DNA from 4 places in the Heyndrickxia vini genome. Region 4 is predicted to be linked to each of the others. Evidence: riboswitches for the same ligand, from Rfam matches in the RefSeq annotation. Region 4 holds a riboswitch; each other region holds the start of a gene.
The links. A riboswitch is a leader RNA that binds a small molecule or an ion and turns the genes downstream of it on or off. The one in region 4 is predicted to bind S-adenosylmethionine.

Region 1: it holds a riboswitch for S-adenosylmethionine, as region 4 does, so the genes downstream of both, ssuE (NADPH-dependent FMN reductase) here and I5776_RS20945 (5-methyltetrahydropteroyltriglutamate--homocysteine S-methyltransferase) in region 4, are expected to answer to the same signal.
Region 2: it holds a riboswitch for S-adenosylmethionine, as region 4 does, so the genes downstream of both, I5776_RS17960 (aliphatic sulfonate ABC transporter substrate-binding protein) here and I5776_RS20945 (5-methyltetrahydropteroyltriglutamate--homocysteine S-methyltransferase) in region 4, are expected to answer to the same signal.
Region 3: it holds a riboswitch for S-adenosylmethionine, as region 4 does, so the genes downstream of both, I5776_RS03910 (methionine ABC transporter ATP-binding protein) here and I5776_RS20945 (5-methyltetrahydropteroyltriglutamate--homocysteine S-methyltransferase) in region 4, are expected to answer to the same signal.

Annotation. Positions count from the first base shown of each region.
Region 1 is NZ_CP065425.1:2,347,819-2,351,532, reverse strand. It holds gene I5776_RS11775 (osmoprotectant ABC transporter substrate-binding protein) at 1-241, shown strand, start outside; gene I5776_RS11770 (ABC transporter permease) at 259-939, shown strand; SAM riboswitch class I at 1,053-1,156, shown strand; gene ssuE (NADPH-dependent FMN reductase) at 1,239-1,784, shown strand; gene I5776_RS11760 (LLM class flavin-dependent oxidoreductase) at 1,815-3,173, shown strand; gene I5776_RS11755 (IS3 family transposase) at 3,684-3,714, opposite strand, start outside.
Region 2 is NZ_CP065425.1:3,593,120-3,596,833, forward strand. It holds gene I5776_RS17945 (tetratricopeptide repeat protein) at 1-192, opposite strand, end outside; gene I5776_RS17950 (hydrolase) at 724-1,074, shown strand; gene I5776_RS17955 (VOC family protein) at 1,104-1,499, opposite strand; SAM riboswitch class I at 1,663-1,775, shown strand; gene I5776_RS17960 (aliphatic sulfonate ABC transporter substrate-binding protein) at 1,935-2,918, shown strand; gene I5776_RS17965 (ABC transporter permease) at 2,933-3,714, shown strand, end outside.
Region 3 is NZ_CP065425.1:765,810-769,523, forward strand. It holds gene I5776_RS03905 (YfcC family protein) at 1-1,354, opposite strand, end outside; SAM riboswitch class I at 1,550-1,653, shown strand; gene I5776_RS03910 (methionine ABC transporter ATP-binding protein) at 1,834-2,868, shown strand; gene I5776_RS03915 (methionine ABC transporter permease) at 2,858-3,520, shown strand; gene I5776_RS03920 (MetQ/NlpA family ABC transporter substrate-binding protein) at 3,611-3,714, shown strand, end outside.
Region 4 is NZ_CP065425.1:4,226,746-4,230,459, forward strand. It holds gene mqo (malate dehydrogenase (quinone)) at 8-1,519, opposite strand; SAM riboswitch class I at 1,826-1,925, shown strand; gene I5776_RS20945 (5-methyltetrahydropteroyltriglutamate--homocysteine S-methyltransferase) at 2,031-3,152, shown strand.

The DNA.
Region 1 (3,714 bases), 1.9 Mb from region 4:
TGCATATAATCTTCAGGTACTGGAGGATGATAAACATTTCTTCCCTCCTTACGATGCATCGCCTGTCGCTAGAAATGATGTATTAAAAAAACATCCTGAATTAAAAGGAATCTTACAAAAGCTGGTTGGAAAGATTAGTACGAAAAAAATGCAGCAATTAAATTATGAAAGCGATGGAAAAATGAAAGAGCCTTCTACCGTCGCTAAAAAGTTCTTAGAGGAAAATAACTATTTTGAGTAAGGCTGGAGGTGTTTGACTTGAATACAATACAAGGATTATTTGATTATTATGCCAATAATGGTGGCTATGTTTGGGAACAGTTTTACCGACATTTTTTGATGTCAGCGTATGGCGTGATTTTCGCTGCGATTGTTGCCATTCCGCTGGGAATCATAATTGCTCGATACCGCAGGCTTAGTACGTGGGTAATTTCACTTGCAAATATTATCCAAACGATTCCTGCCTTAGCGATGTTATCGGTCCTAATGCTAGTTATGGGATTAGGGACGAATACAGTAGTCCTTTCATTATTTTTATATTCGCTTTTGCCAATTTTAAAGAACACCTATACAGGAATCGTCAATGTCGATCAATTCCTGTTAGAGTCCGGAAAAGCGATGGGGATGACGAAATTTCAAATACTAAGAATGGTTGAACTGCCTCTTTCATTATCCGTAATTATGGCAGGTCTCAGAAACGCTCTAGTTGTCGCAATTGGAATTGCTACGATAGGTACATTTGTCGGAGCAGGTGGACTAGGTGATATTATTGTGCGCGGTACGAATGTGACGAATGGATCTTCGATAATATTAGCCGGCGCAATACCAACTGCATTAATGGCAGTAGCTGCAGACTTCTTGATGGGCTGGTTAGAACGAATTTTATCTCCTGTTAAAAAGAAAAAAGAAGTGAAGGTAGAAATGAAGGAAGCTGCATAATATGTAATAGAATTTGTAGCTTAAACTATAAATCTTATAATTCTTATAAAAAAGGTCAGAATTAATCTTGACAAATTAAATGTTCAAATATTATGATTAACAAAACTTAATAATTCTTATCCAGAGAAGCCGAGGGACTGGCCCGATGAAGCTTCAGCAACCTCTACTTAGGTAGAAAGGTGCTAATTCCAGCAAGCATTCGCTTGGAAGATAAGAGTAGACGCACTGGGGAGTCCTCTTTTCTTTTGAAAAGAGGACTTTTTATTTGAAAAAATATGAAAAGAAAGAAGGTTAGTAAAATGAGTAAAGTAGTAATTTTATGTGGGAGCCCATCTGATAAATCCAGGACAGATCTTGTGTTAAAACATGTTCAATTTTTATTAGAAAAGGAAGGAATTACTGTTGCGTATTCTTCAGTTGTCGATTTCTCACCTCTAGATTTAGTAAATAGCCGTTATGACAGTCCGGATATTGATCATTTGGCACAAACGATTATAAATGCAGATGGAGTCATTATCGGATCACCTGTGTATAAAGCGTCCTATACCGGTGTATTAAAGACATTAATTGATTTATTGCCTGAAAGAATACTTAAGGGCAAACCGGTTTTTCCTGTAATGGTAGGTGGCAGTGGTGCACACTTACTCGCTCTTGATTATGCATTAAAACCACTCATCACAACATTGAAAGGAAATCCATTACAAGGAATTTATATTTTAGATAGTGCTATTGATAAATCAAACAAACGGAATCCTCTTACACATATTGATTCGATTCAACGTTTGTCTGAACAGGTTGATGGATTTGTTAAGTCCATTAAACAGTTAAAACAATTTACAGCATAATCTTTATAAAAAATTTAAGGAGGTATGAAAATGGTTAAAAAAAGAATCTATCTAAATGCTTTTGATATGAATTGTGCGGGTCATCAATCCCCCGGTTTATGGTCACACCCAGATGATCGATCCTCCACTTATAAAGATGCAGAATATTGGACACATACTGCACAGGTTTTGGAAAAGGGGTGTTTTGATGCTATATTTTTAGCTGATGTGTTAGGTACTTATGATGTTTATCAAGGCTCAAGGGATCCTGCCGTTCGCCAAGGTGCACAAGTACCGGTAAACGATCCGGCATTTGTCGTTCCGATTATGGCTCAAGTAACAAAACATTTAGGATTTGGATTAACGGCTTCAACAAGCTACGAACATCCATATACGTTTGCCAGAAGAATGTCTACTTTAGATCATTTAACGAAAGGTCGCATTGGCTGGAATGTAGTAACCTCCTATTTGAATAGTGCAGCATTAAATATAGGTCTTGATAAACAAATTAGCCACGATAACAGATACGATATTGCTGATGAATATATGGATGTAGTCTACAAATTATGGGAAGCGAGTTGGGAGGATGACGCAGTTATTGTAGATAAAGTAAAGGGCATTTATACTGATCCGAGTAAAGTTCATGATATTGAACATGACGGATCCTATTATAAAGTGCCCGGTGCACATTTATGTGAACCTTCACCTCAAAGAACGCCTGTTATCTTTCAAGCCGGTGCATCCTCTAGAGGCAGAAAATTTGCGGTAAGGCATGCAGAGTTAGTTTTCATTGGTGCAACTACAATGGAAAGTGCAAAAAAGACTGTTCAAGATTTTCGAGAAGAAGCTATTCGAGCGGGAAGAAAACCAGAAGAAATAAAGATTCTTACCCTTATCACCCCAATTGTCGCCCCAACACAGGAAGAAGCGGAAGCGAAATATGATGATTACAAAAAATACGCTAGCTATGAAGGTGCACTATCTTTAGTTGGAGGATGGACGGGACTGAATTTGGATGAACTTGATCCAAAAGAAAAAATTCAATATGTGAATAACGATGCTATTCAGTCAGCGTTGAAATCATACACTGAGTTCACTGTAGAGGAGGTAGCAGAATTTGTTGGTGTTGGAGGTTTAGGCCCAGTTATTGTAGGTTCGCCAACGACAGTTGCAAATTCATTGGAAGAATGGGTAGAAGTAACGGGAGTAGATGGTTTTAACATTGCCTATGCGATTACCCCTGGAACGTTTGAAGATTTCGTAGAATATGTCATACCCATTCTACAAGAGCGTGGATTAGTCAGAAAAAGTTATGAAGAAGGGACATTCCGTAAAAATTTATTTGGAAATGATTATTTAAATGAACATCATCCAGCCAGACAACATCGAAATAGCAGATTACCAGTTTAAAATGAAAAAAACGGTTGTAGTGTGTGGGGCATAAAGGTAAATAACAAACGTAAACACATAACAAATCACATAAATTTCACAACACAATTCACAGTATATTGCATAGTCAAAAAGGCTTTGAGATACAAATATCGCTAAGCCTTTTTTAAAATTTTTCTTTTTCCCAAAACCGCCTTATAAGTTGTACAAGTTCATTAGAAGCTAAAGCTAGTTTGATAAATAAGCGGAGAAATTTCGCTTATTTAAGAAATAGCACTAAAAATTGCATCAATAGACGGACGAATTCCGCCTAATGATGCAAAAAACGTAAAAATAGAGGATTTTTCTTTGCATAATCGGAAAATCTACGCTTATTTACCCCGAAACACGCTCCGTTGGTCTTCTGTCAAGAAAGTAGACAATAAAAATCGAGACTTTTTTAATAAAACACTACCGCACTTCGTTTGCTGGGGTGTTAGAAATAATCAGTCCAAAACCACGACTGATTATTTCTAACACCAAATGGCTAATTTATGAGGTATACTCCACTTCATTTTGTTGC
Region 2 (3,714 bases), 630 kb from region 4:
AGATTCAAAGTCTTTATTATGAAAATACACTTCTCCTTGGGCGAAACGAATATACGATAATTCAGCTAGCTCATTTTGCTGTTCCGCCATGTATGCTTCACCAAGGATTCGAATTGGATGGTCGAATTCATTCTCTTTCATAAATGTTTTTTTATAATACATTTTATCAATTAATAACTCTTCAAAAGTCATATTATATCCTCCGATAATACATATTTACATAATCAATTAATGCGACAGAATATGTAAATATGCTTCCCTTTTGTTACAGTATTAAAACTTTTCCTGCAAGTAGCTAAACTCTATTTTTATAGTTTAACAAATGAACATTTGCAATAAATTTCATTTTACTTTCATTTTTGATACAGGCACAAGAGACATAAGTAATACTTTTAATATTGCTGAATATTTGTACTTTGGTGGCACCTGTGTTTGGTATATTTTTGTGGATAAACAATAAACCGTTCCTTTCCGCTCCACTCTGCGCTTTTACTATTGTTTAAAGCTACAATCTTTCGAAAAGGGTCATTAATTGCCCAAAACGGTCTTACATATATTTCATATATCCTTTAAAGTAATTAATGGGGAAGTTGATGAGAATCAATTTTAACATTACATCTTAATAATGATTAATGAGGACAAATTAGTGGTAAAACATCTTTAAGTTTCTTTTTTGGAGCTACCGATAGTTTTATAAAAAAAAAACTTAAGGAGATGAAATGTATGGAGTCGAATAGCAGAAAATATTATATTGATATCACCAATGGTGAAATATTAGACACTCCAATTGAAACAAATCAACAATTTGAAATTACTGCTAACCATAAAGAAATTTCTCAGCTTAAAGAGCTTTTCAAAAAGTTATATGCTGCTGATTTAGAAACATATGCACGGGCCCATATTCCTTTCCTTGAATATCACCATGATTCCGAAAATCATAAATATGATCAAATTCTTACTGAAGTTTATCAAATGATCTATCAATTAGGGAATGAAGAAGCACGTCAATATATAATTAATAATGGAATATTGAATGATGACACCCAATCTAAGGGATTAGAAAACTTTAAGTAGATTAAAAAGGGGATGCCTTTCTATCCCCTTTATTTTCGATAATTCAATTCCCACGTAACTCCATATTTGTCCTGTACTTTTCCATAGGTAGCATTCCAAAATGTTTGCTGCAGCTCCATTTTTACTACCCCTTCTTTGGAAATTGCGTCATATACTTGCTTGATTTCCTCATCACTTTCGAATTCGAGTCCAATTTCAATATTATTCCCATAGATTGGCTCATTCCCAAATACATCATTAAAATAAATGGCAAACCCATTAGGAAAATGGAGTTCTGCATGGATGTATTTTCCTTCATGTCCTTTGAACATTTCAATTCCGTCGGCGAGTTGAGTATGTCCAATCTCACCATTTAATACTTCGGCATAGTATTCTATAGCTTCCTTGCAATTTTCAATTGTAATATGTGGGATTATCCTTTTCATTTGTATCCTCCTACCAATTTTCTGCATTGTAAAAAAATTAAAAAAACTAATTGACTTCCTATTCAACTTATTTTATACTTCATCACAGATACAACGCAATTAAAAAGCGTAAAGCTCCTTGTTGAAGACACTCTAGCTGGACAGCAATTAAAAATCGAATACACTCTTATTGAGAGCGGCGGAGGGAATAGGCCCTATGAAGCCCGGCAACCTTCAAGCGATTTGCTTGAAAAGGTGCTACATCCTACAGATCCATGATGATCTGGAAGATAAGAGGAGGACCATTACTTTTCGCCCTCTTCTTATTGGAAGAGGGCTTATTTATTTTTCCACCTCTTCTTCTCTCACCTATCATTCATTTTTTACACTTCGCAGAATCTACATACCAAATTCCAAGTAATCCTATCAATAAAATTAAATAAGGGGGTCATTTAAATGAAAAAGTATTTTATCTTTTGTTTAAGCATCATTACAATTTTTGGTGTGCTTTCAGGATGCTCCAGTAGTGCAAGTGGGGAAAATAAAAAACCTAAAAAAATTATTTTGGATTACGCATTTTACTCGCCAACAAGTCTTGTTTTAAAAAACAAAGGTTTTGCGGAAAAATTATTTAAAAAGGAAGGGATTGATATCGAATTTGTTCTAAGTCAAGGTAGCAACAAAGCACTCGAGTTTTTAAACTCAAAAAGTGTGGATTTTAGTTCTTCGGCTGGTGCAGCTGCACTAATGGCGAAAGCAAACGGGTCACCTATTCAATCCATTTATATCTATTCAAAACCAGAATGGACCGCTCTGGTTACACTTGATCCATCCATTCAATCAGTAGCTGATTTAATAGGAAAAAAGGTTGCCGCAACTATTGGAACCGACCCGTATATTTTTCTGCTTCGTGCATTAAAGGAGAATGGGTTATCACCAAATGATATTGAAATTGTCAATCTTCAACATAGTGATGGTGCAAGTGCATTACAGTCTGGTGAAGTCACTGCTTGGGCAGGATTGGATCCACATATGGCAAAACTAGAACTGGAATCGAAAGCAAACCTATTTTATCGTCAACCAAATTACAATAGCTATGGAACATTAAATGTCCGAAAGGAGTTTGCTGATCAATACCCTAAATATGTTGAAAAAGTGATTGAAGCGTATGAGCAAGCAAGAAAATGGGCGATTGAGCATCCCGATGAAACCGCTGGAATTCTTGCAAAGGAAGCAAAAATTGATAGTGATGTCGCAAAAAAAGAGCTAGAAAGAAATGATTTCTCTTCTCCTACTCCTGGAAATGAGCAAGTTGAAACGATTCAAGCAGCTGGGAAGATTCTTCAAGAAATGAAAGTTTTAAAGGATACTCTTAATATTGAAAAGCTCGTAAATGAGCTGATTACGCCAAAATATGCGAAAAAGGTAATTAATCAATAAAGGAGGCGGGGCAGATGATTGAGCAAAGTGAAAAAGTAAGATTGGTACGAAGAAGAGATACCTCTAAAAAACTAACTTTAAGTAAGAAAAAAGGCAAAAGGAAGTGGATAATAGGAAGCATTATCCCTTTCATCCTCCTCTTACTTTGGGAAATCACCGGAAGGATGGGACTGATTGAGGCACACCTACTCCCGGTTCCATCTATCATCCTTAAAGGAATTTATGACATGGCACGGGAAGGAACGCTGTGGGAGCATACCGGGGCGACGTTATATCGCGTATTTGCTGGGTTTTTTATAGGAACATTCTTCGCTATTTTACTAGGATCTATTGTAGGTTATTTTAAACTATTTGAGAGTCTGTTTGATCCAATTATTCAAGCCTTTCGGTCGATCCCATCTTTGTCATGGGTACCACTCTTTATTTTATGGATGGGAATAGGTGAAACATCAAAAATTATACTCATTGCAGTTGGTGTATTCTTTCCTGTCTACTTAAATATGGTATCCGGAATTCAAGGGGTCGACCGCAAACTTATTGAGGTCGGCAGAATTTATCATTTTTCACCTTATAAAATTATTCGTAAGATCATCCTCCCTGCGGCACTTCCCTCATTTCTTGTCGGAATTCGCAGTGGGCTGGGACTTGGCTGGATGTTCGTCGTAGCCGCTGAAATTATGGGGGCAAGTAAAGGGCTTGGCTATTTATTATTCGTCGGTCAAAACACGTATTCACCCCAGCTCGTTTTAGGCAGTATTTTGTTATTCGCGATACTCGGGAAACTTACGGATTCCAT
Region 3 (3,714 bases), 850 kb from region 4:
ACGGCAGCACCCACTTGAACCATTTTGTAAATGGAATGCCCGCAATAGCAAGACCGGCAATTAATACCCCAGCCGTAGGAAAAATAGAGTTTGTGATGCCATCTCCGAGCTGAAATGCCAATACGGCTGTCTGTCTAGTAACACCAACTAGGTCGGATAGTGGAGCCATAATGGGCATTGTAAGGGCGGCTTGTCCACTTCCAGATGGTACAAGAAAGTTTAAGAAAAGCTGTACAAAAAACATTCCTACTGCGTTTAATGCCGGCGATAAATGATTTAAAAGGGAAGAAGCATAATACAAAACGGAATCCATTAATTTCCCGTCTTGGAACACAACGAGAATGGCTTGTGCAAAACCGATAATTAACGCTCCACCGATGACCTCTTTTGCTCCATCCATAAAGCTATCGGCCATTTTGTTTGGATTTAATTTTCCAATAATCCCGATGAGGACTCCGAATAATAGGAATAAACCTGCGATTTCTGTAATGTACCATCCGAATTTTAAAACCCCTGTAATTAATACAACAAAGTTGAGTAAGAAAACACTAAGTACCCACTTATGGCGAGTTTCTAACTTTACATCAGATGCAATGGCGTTTTCTTTTTGAAAGTTTCCTAGGAAACGTAGTTCGGGCTGTGCCTTAACTTTTTTGGCATATCGGTAAACGAATAGGATTCCTGCGATATAAAAAGTAGCTAGAAGTGCTAGTCGGAGACCGATACCTGAGAATGTTGGCAATTCTGCGATACTTTGTGCGACCCCTACATTAAATGGGTTCATTATGGCACTCATAAATCCGATATTTGCTCCGAGGGAAACAATTGCAAATCCGACCATAGCATCGAATCCTAAGGCAATTGCAAGTGGGGTGACTATGGCGATATAGATAATCGTTTCCTCCGCCATGCCCATTAACGTTCCGCCTGCCGCAAAGAATAGCATAAGAACAGGAATGAGCAGCAGTTCACGATTGGCGAGCTTTTTTGAAATCGTCAGTATTAATGCATCAAGAGCACCTGTCGCCTTTAGAATTCCGAAAGAACCCCCGACCATTAATACGAAAAAGATAATTCCGGCGCCTTGAATCATCCCCGTATGAATACTAGTGAATATTTTAAAAAAGCTGACTGGAGATGAATCTGTCAAATGAAACGAATTAGGAACCACAATGGTTCGTCCATCTTTATCTACTCGATCATATTCACCCGCAGGGACAATATACGTTAATAAAGCGGCAATAATGATCACGAAGAAAATAAGGACAAATGCATTAATATTTCTCCCGCTTTTCTTCTGATCTTGGGGAAGGGACTGATTTTTAGGTTTAAATTGAAGAAGAGTGTTGGGCATGTTGTAAACTCCTTTTTAAATAGGTGAAATGTATTTTTATGCAACTAATTGTAATATATATTCATAATCTATGCAAGAATAGTTTAATATTTTTGTATTATTAAAGAAAAGGACAAGAAACCTATCCACCTTTTCAAAAAAAATATTGACAACGGAATATTAATTTTATACTATTAAGTAAATTTTAAATTGAATAACTTATCAAGAGAGACTGAGGGACAGGCCCGATGACGTCCAGCAACCTTCTATTATGAAAGGTGCTAATTCCTGCAGAATGTTATCATTCTGAAAGATAAGGTTTAGATAGACACCTAACCACTTTCGAATGATTGTGGTTTTTTTATTGTCCAGCTATAACGCCTATTGACTAGAAAACTTCAGGACTTTTCCTTGCGATAAGTCAAAGTCCTGTAAATCTTTTATGTCGATGAGCAAGGCGCCCTGCACTTTTCTTATTTGTTTGAAAGGGGAAAAACAACATGCTTGTACTGGAAGATGTACATAAATCTTATGGAAAAGAGAAAAAGGTCCATGCATTAAAGGGAATAAATCTACGAGTAAATAAAGGAGAAATCTTTGGAGTTGTAGGGTTTAGCGGCGCCGGAAAAAGTACACTCATCCGTTGTGTGAATTTGTTGGAACGGCCAACTGCCGGAAAAGTGTTAATCAATGATGTGGATCTCTTGTCCCTTCAACCGAGTGAATTGCGAAAGCAGCGAAAGAAAATCGGGATGATATTTCAGCAATATAACTTATTGCATTCGAAAACCATTTTTCGAAATGTGGCAATGCCACTTATTTTAGAAGGGAAGCCGAAGGATGAAATTCAGAGGAAAGTGACTCAATTGTTAACCTTTGTCGGTTTAGAGGATCACATGGATAAATACCCTGAACAATTGTCCGGTGGCCAGAAGCAGAGGGTTGGAATTGCACGTGCCTTAGCAACTGATCCTGATATTCTCCTTTGTGATGAAGCCACATCGGCCCTTGATCCGAATACGACAGAGGCTGTACTGGAATTACTACGCAAGGTACGCGATGAATTAGGTATTACCATTTTGATGATCACCCATGAAATGAATGTAATACGCGATGTTTGCGATAAGGTAGCTGTCATTGAGAGAGGAATCATTGTTGAACAAGGGTCTGTAATCGACGTGTTTACTGAACCGAAAACAGCTATTGCGAGAAGCTTTGTGCGAACCGTTTTGAACGATACCATTCCTAAATCAGTACAAAAGCTGATTGAAGAAAGCAGCCGGGAGAATCCGCATGGAATTTATCGGATTATCTTTAAAGGTGCATCAACGAATACACCATTGTTATCGAATACAGCCAAGATGTTTTCAATCGATTTGAATGTTCTACATGGAATGATAACAGAGCTTCAAGGGATTCCTTTTGGAAATTTAATTGTAGAACTAAAAGGGGATGCGGAAGAAATCCAACGCGCAGTCAAATACATCCAGGATCACGAAGCAGTAATTAAGGAGGTGACAGAAGATGGCCTTTGATTGGAGCTGGTTCTGGCCGGAATTTTTAACAGCCATAAATCAAACTTTTTATATGGTAATTGTCGGTTTAATTATTTCGATTATCATTGGTTTGCCCATCGGGGTTGTGTTAGTCATTACAAGAGAAAATGGGATTCTGGAGAACAAGATTATTTTCAATATTCTTAATGTCATCATAAATATTTTTCGTTCGGTACCATTCATTATCTTAGTCGTGGCAATTATTCCTTTTACCCGATTAGTGGTAGGATCATCGATTGGGACAACGGCAGCCATTGTCCCACTTGTCCTCTATACAGCCTTTTATATCGGTCGTTTAGTCGAAAACTCTCTACTGGAAGTGGATCACGGTACCATCGAATTAGCTCAAGCGATGGGGGCAACACCATGGCAAATTATCTGGAGATTTCTTCTTCCTGAGGCCCGAAGCTCGTTAGTTCTAGCTTTGACGATTGCTACCATTGGATTAATTGGTGCTTCCGCTATGGCAGGAGCCGTTGGTGGCGGAGGAATCGGTGATTTAGCGATTACGTACGGGTATAACCAGTTTAAAACCGAAGTAATGATTATTACCGTCGTTACACTAATTATTTTGGTTCAACTCGTACAATCACTTGGGAACATCATTGCGAAAAAGTTAAGACGAAAATAACCGCATTAACGATTGTAAAAGGTCATTCTTTTTATAATAAATATAGGATAGTAATCTAGCAAATAAAAACTATATGGAGGAATCAGGATTATGAAAAAATTAGCAATTATTTTACTCGGCTTACTAATTATTCTCGCTGGGTGTGGATCAAACAGTAGTTCAGGTAAAAGCGGGGACAGCAAAACAGTGAAAGT
Region 4 (3,714 bases):
AGCAAAATTAGCTAGATACTGTTTCCTTTTCACTATGACTTAGGCCAAGAGCCTGCGCTGTTGAAGTATGAACTTCTTTGAAAAGCTCTGGATTTTCCACTAGTGATAAACCATAGGATGGAATCATTTCTTTTATTTTCGGTTCCCACTCTTTTTGATGCTCTGGGAAGCACTTTTTAATTATATCAAGCATGACATGAACGGCAGTAGAAGCACCTGGAGAAGCACCTAACAATGCAGCGATTGTTCCGTTAGCTCCAGTAATAACTTCCGTACCAAATTGAAGTGTGCCTTTGCCACCCGCTTCAGTATCTTTTATAACTTGTACACGTTGACCCGCTACGACGATATCCCAATCTTCACTTTTCGCATTTGGAACAAATTCCCGCAATTCCTCAATACGCTGTTCCTTCGATAACATTAGTTGTTGGACTAGGTATTTTGTTAATGGTATATTTTTTGCACCCGCCGCTAACATAGTGAACACATTATTTGGTTTAACCGATAGGATTAAATCCATATTTGAACCCGTTTTTAAAAATTTTGGTGAGAATCCTGCAAATGGTCCAAATAACAATGACTTTTTTTTATTGTCGATATATCTTGTATCAAGATGCGGTACAGACATTGGAGGTGCGCCAACTGCGGCTTTTCCGTATACTTTTGCATGATGTTGCTCGACAATCTCCTGATTGTTGCATACCAAGAATAATCCGCTTACAGGGAATCCGCCAATATGCTTACTTTCGGGAATACCTGTTTTTTGCAGTAAAGGCAGACTTCCTCCCCCACCGCCGATAAAGACAAATTTTGAAGTATGGCGTTCGATACTGCCAGTTTCCATATTCCACACTTTTAATTCCCATAAACCGTCTTCTGTACGTTTAATATCCTCTACCTGATGCTTGTATCTAATATCAACATCTTTACTCTTTAAGTGATCAAACAATATTCGTGTTAATGCACCAAAGTTTACATCTGTTCCAGAGTCAATTTTCGTAGCCGCAATTGGTTCCTTCGATGTACGGTTTTCCATAATAAGTGGAATCCATTCCATTAGTTTATTCGGGTCTTCGGAAAATTCCATTCCTTGAAATAACGGATTATTTGAAAGGGCTTTAAAACGCTTTTTCAAAAACGAAACATTATTCTCCCCTTGTACTAAACTCATATGCGGCAATGGCATGATAAAATCCTGAGGATTACTTATCAAATTACTGTTTACAAGATAAGACCAAAACTGTCTTGAAAGCTGAAATTGTTCGTTAATCGTTATCGCTTTACTAATATCTAAGGTTCCATCTGGCTTTTCAACGGTATAGTTAAGCTCGCATAGTGCGGAATGACCCGTTCCCGCATTATTCCATTCGTTCGAACTTTCCTCTCCTGGGCTTTCAAGCTTCTCAAAAACTGTAATTTTCCAGTCCGGTACTAATTCCTTCAAGAGTGTCCCTAAAGTTGCACTCATAATTCCGGCACCAATTAAGATAACATCTGTAGTCGTTTGTCTGTTACTCATCTTTACCGTCCCTTTATACCCTAATATTTGCAGAAAAAGTGTGGGTGTACCCGTCTAAAAACATAGCAAGACAAGGCATAACCTATTCATACCTTTTCCGTATCAATTTTCACCTAATTATAGTATATCACTATTATTTATAGAATAAAATATTCACTATTAAGGAGAAAGTCGTTATATACATATAAATTAAAATTGGAAAATGCGCTTCCCAAACCTACAAAAAATTCTAACATTTAATATCTCAACCATTGACACTCGATGAATATACAGGTACATTGGTAATTAATAATAGAATATGTAACTTTCTTATTTAGAGAGATGGAGGGACTGGCCCTAGGATATCTCAGCAACAGACATTTTTGTACTGTGCTAATTCCAGTAGCGTTATGCTTGAAGATAAGAAGAGTCATTATCCATGATACGAATCTCTTCTTTTTAAGAAGGGTTTTTTTGTGCCCTGAAAAGCTAACGTAAACATACTAATTTAACTTTAGAGGGGTTGTCCAAATTGATTAACACAATTACGAAAGCACCATTTAGATCAGACCACGTAGGGAGCTTCTTGCGTCCACAAGCACTAAAAGATGCAAGAGCACAATATCAGAAAGGTGACATAACAAAGAAAGAACTACGTTCGATTGAGGATATTGAGATTGCTAGAATTGTTGAAAAGCAAAAAGAAGTAGGTCTGAGGGCCGTAACAGATGGTGAATTCAGAAGAAGATGGTGGCATTTGGATTTCATTAGAGCTATTGAAGGAATACGTGTTTATGAAATAGACCTAACTGGTGCATTTAATGGTGCGATGAAAAAAGCAGAAGCATATACAGTTGATTCAAAATTAAACTTCCCGAAGGATCATCCATTTTTGGAGGATTTCGCATATTTGAAAAGCATTGCTGGTGACCACGTCGCAAAAATTACAATCCCGGGTCCTAATATGATTTTCTATTCTGGTGTAGTTGGAAGCGAACCTTATTTAAGTAATCCTACTTATCCTTCACTTGATGAAGTGGCTAAAGATATTATTAAAGTCTATCAAGATGCCATTCAAGCTTTTTACGAAGCGGGTTGTCGCTATTTACAATTAGATGATACAAGCTGGGGAGCATTATTCAGTGATGTTTTCCGAGATAAAATAAAGGCTCAAGGATTTGACCCAGATGAGCTAGTGAAAAAATTTGCTGATATTACTGTTGAAGCTGTAGCCAACAAACCGGAAAATATGGCAATTACTATTCATATTTGTCGCGGGAATTTCAAATCTTCTTGGCTATATCAAGGTGGATATGGACCAATTGCAAAAGAATTATTTTCCCGTGTTAATGTAGACGCCTTCTTCTTAGAATATGATAATGAGCGATCTGGAGACTTTGCGCCGTTGCGATTCATTAAAGACCAACATGTCGTATTGGGCCTAATCACTTCTAAAACTCCTGAACTCGAAGATGCAGATGAAATTAAAAGAAGAATTGAAGAAGCAACACAATATGTGAATATCAATCAACTTTGCTTGAGTCCACAATGTGGTTTTGCTTCTACTGAAGAAGGAAACATCCTAACAGAAGAAGAACAATGGAATAAATTACGCCATGTTGTTCAAATCGCAAAGGAAGTTTGGGGAGAATAGGCTTTCATACATTAATGGAAAACCCGGCAAAATCGTAACCGGGAGAAACATACCAAATAGTATGCTAAATTAGTAGACCAAATCGCATAGGATTTGGTCTCTTATTTTCCTATATATCAAATGATTAGGGGATATTACTACTTTAATTAGCAAGAAAAATTGCAGCTTAAAAATCATCTTGGCAATTGTTGTTATCAACAAGCTAGTTGGTATGTCGACTTTATTTCTTGAGTAGATAATTAATTCCTTTGGAGCAACCAAAGATAATCAACATAAGCGGATATTTTCCGGTTAAACAGCAGAATAGAGCCCGGTTCGGGGTGAATAAGCGGAGGTTTTCCGATTAAGCAAAGCAAAATTTCCTTTTTTCACGGTTTTTGAGTCAATAGTCGGAATTTTTCCACCTATATAGGGTATTTTCATTGCTATTTCTTAATTAAGGGAAATTTATCCGCTTATTTACCAAACCCAATTTTTGGCGTCTTTTGAACATGTACAACTTCTCCTTTAATTTTATCAATTCACCTATTTCCATGTTTCAAGTAAGGATGAAAAAACATAA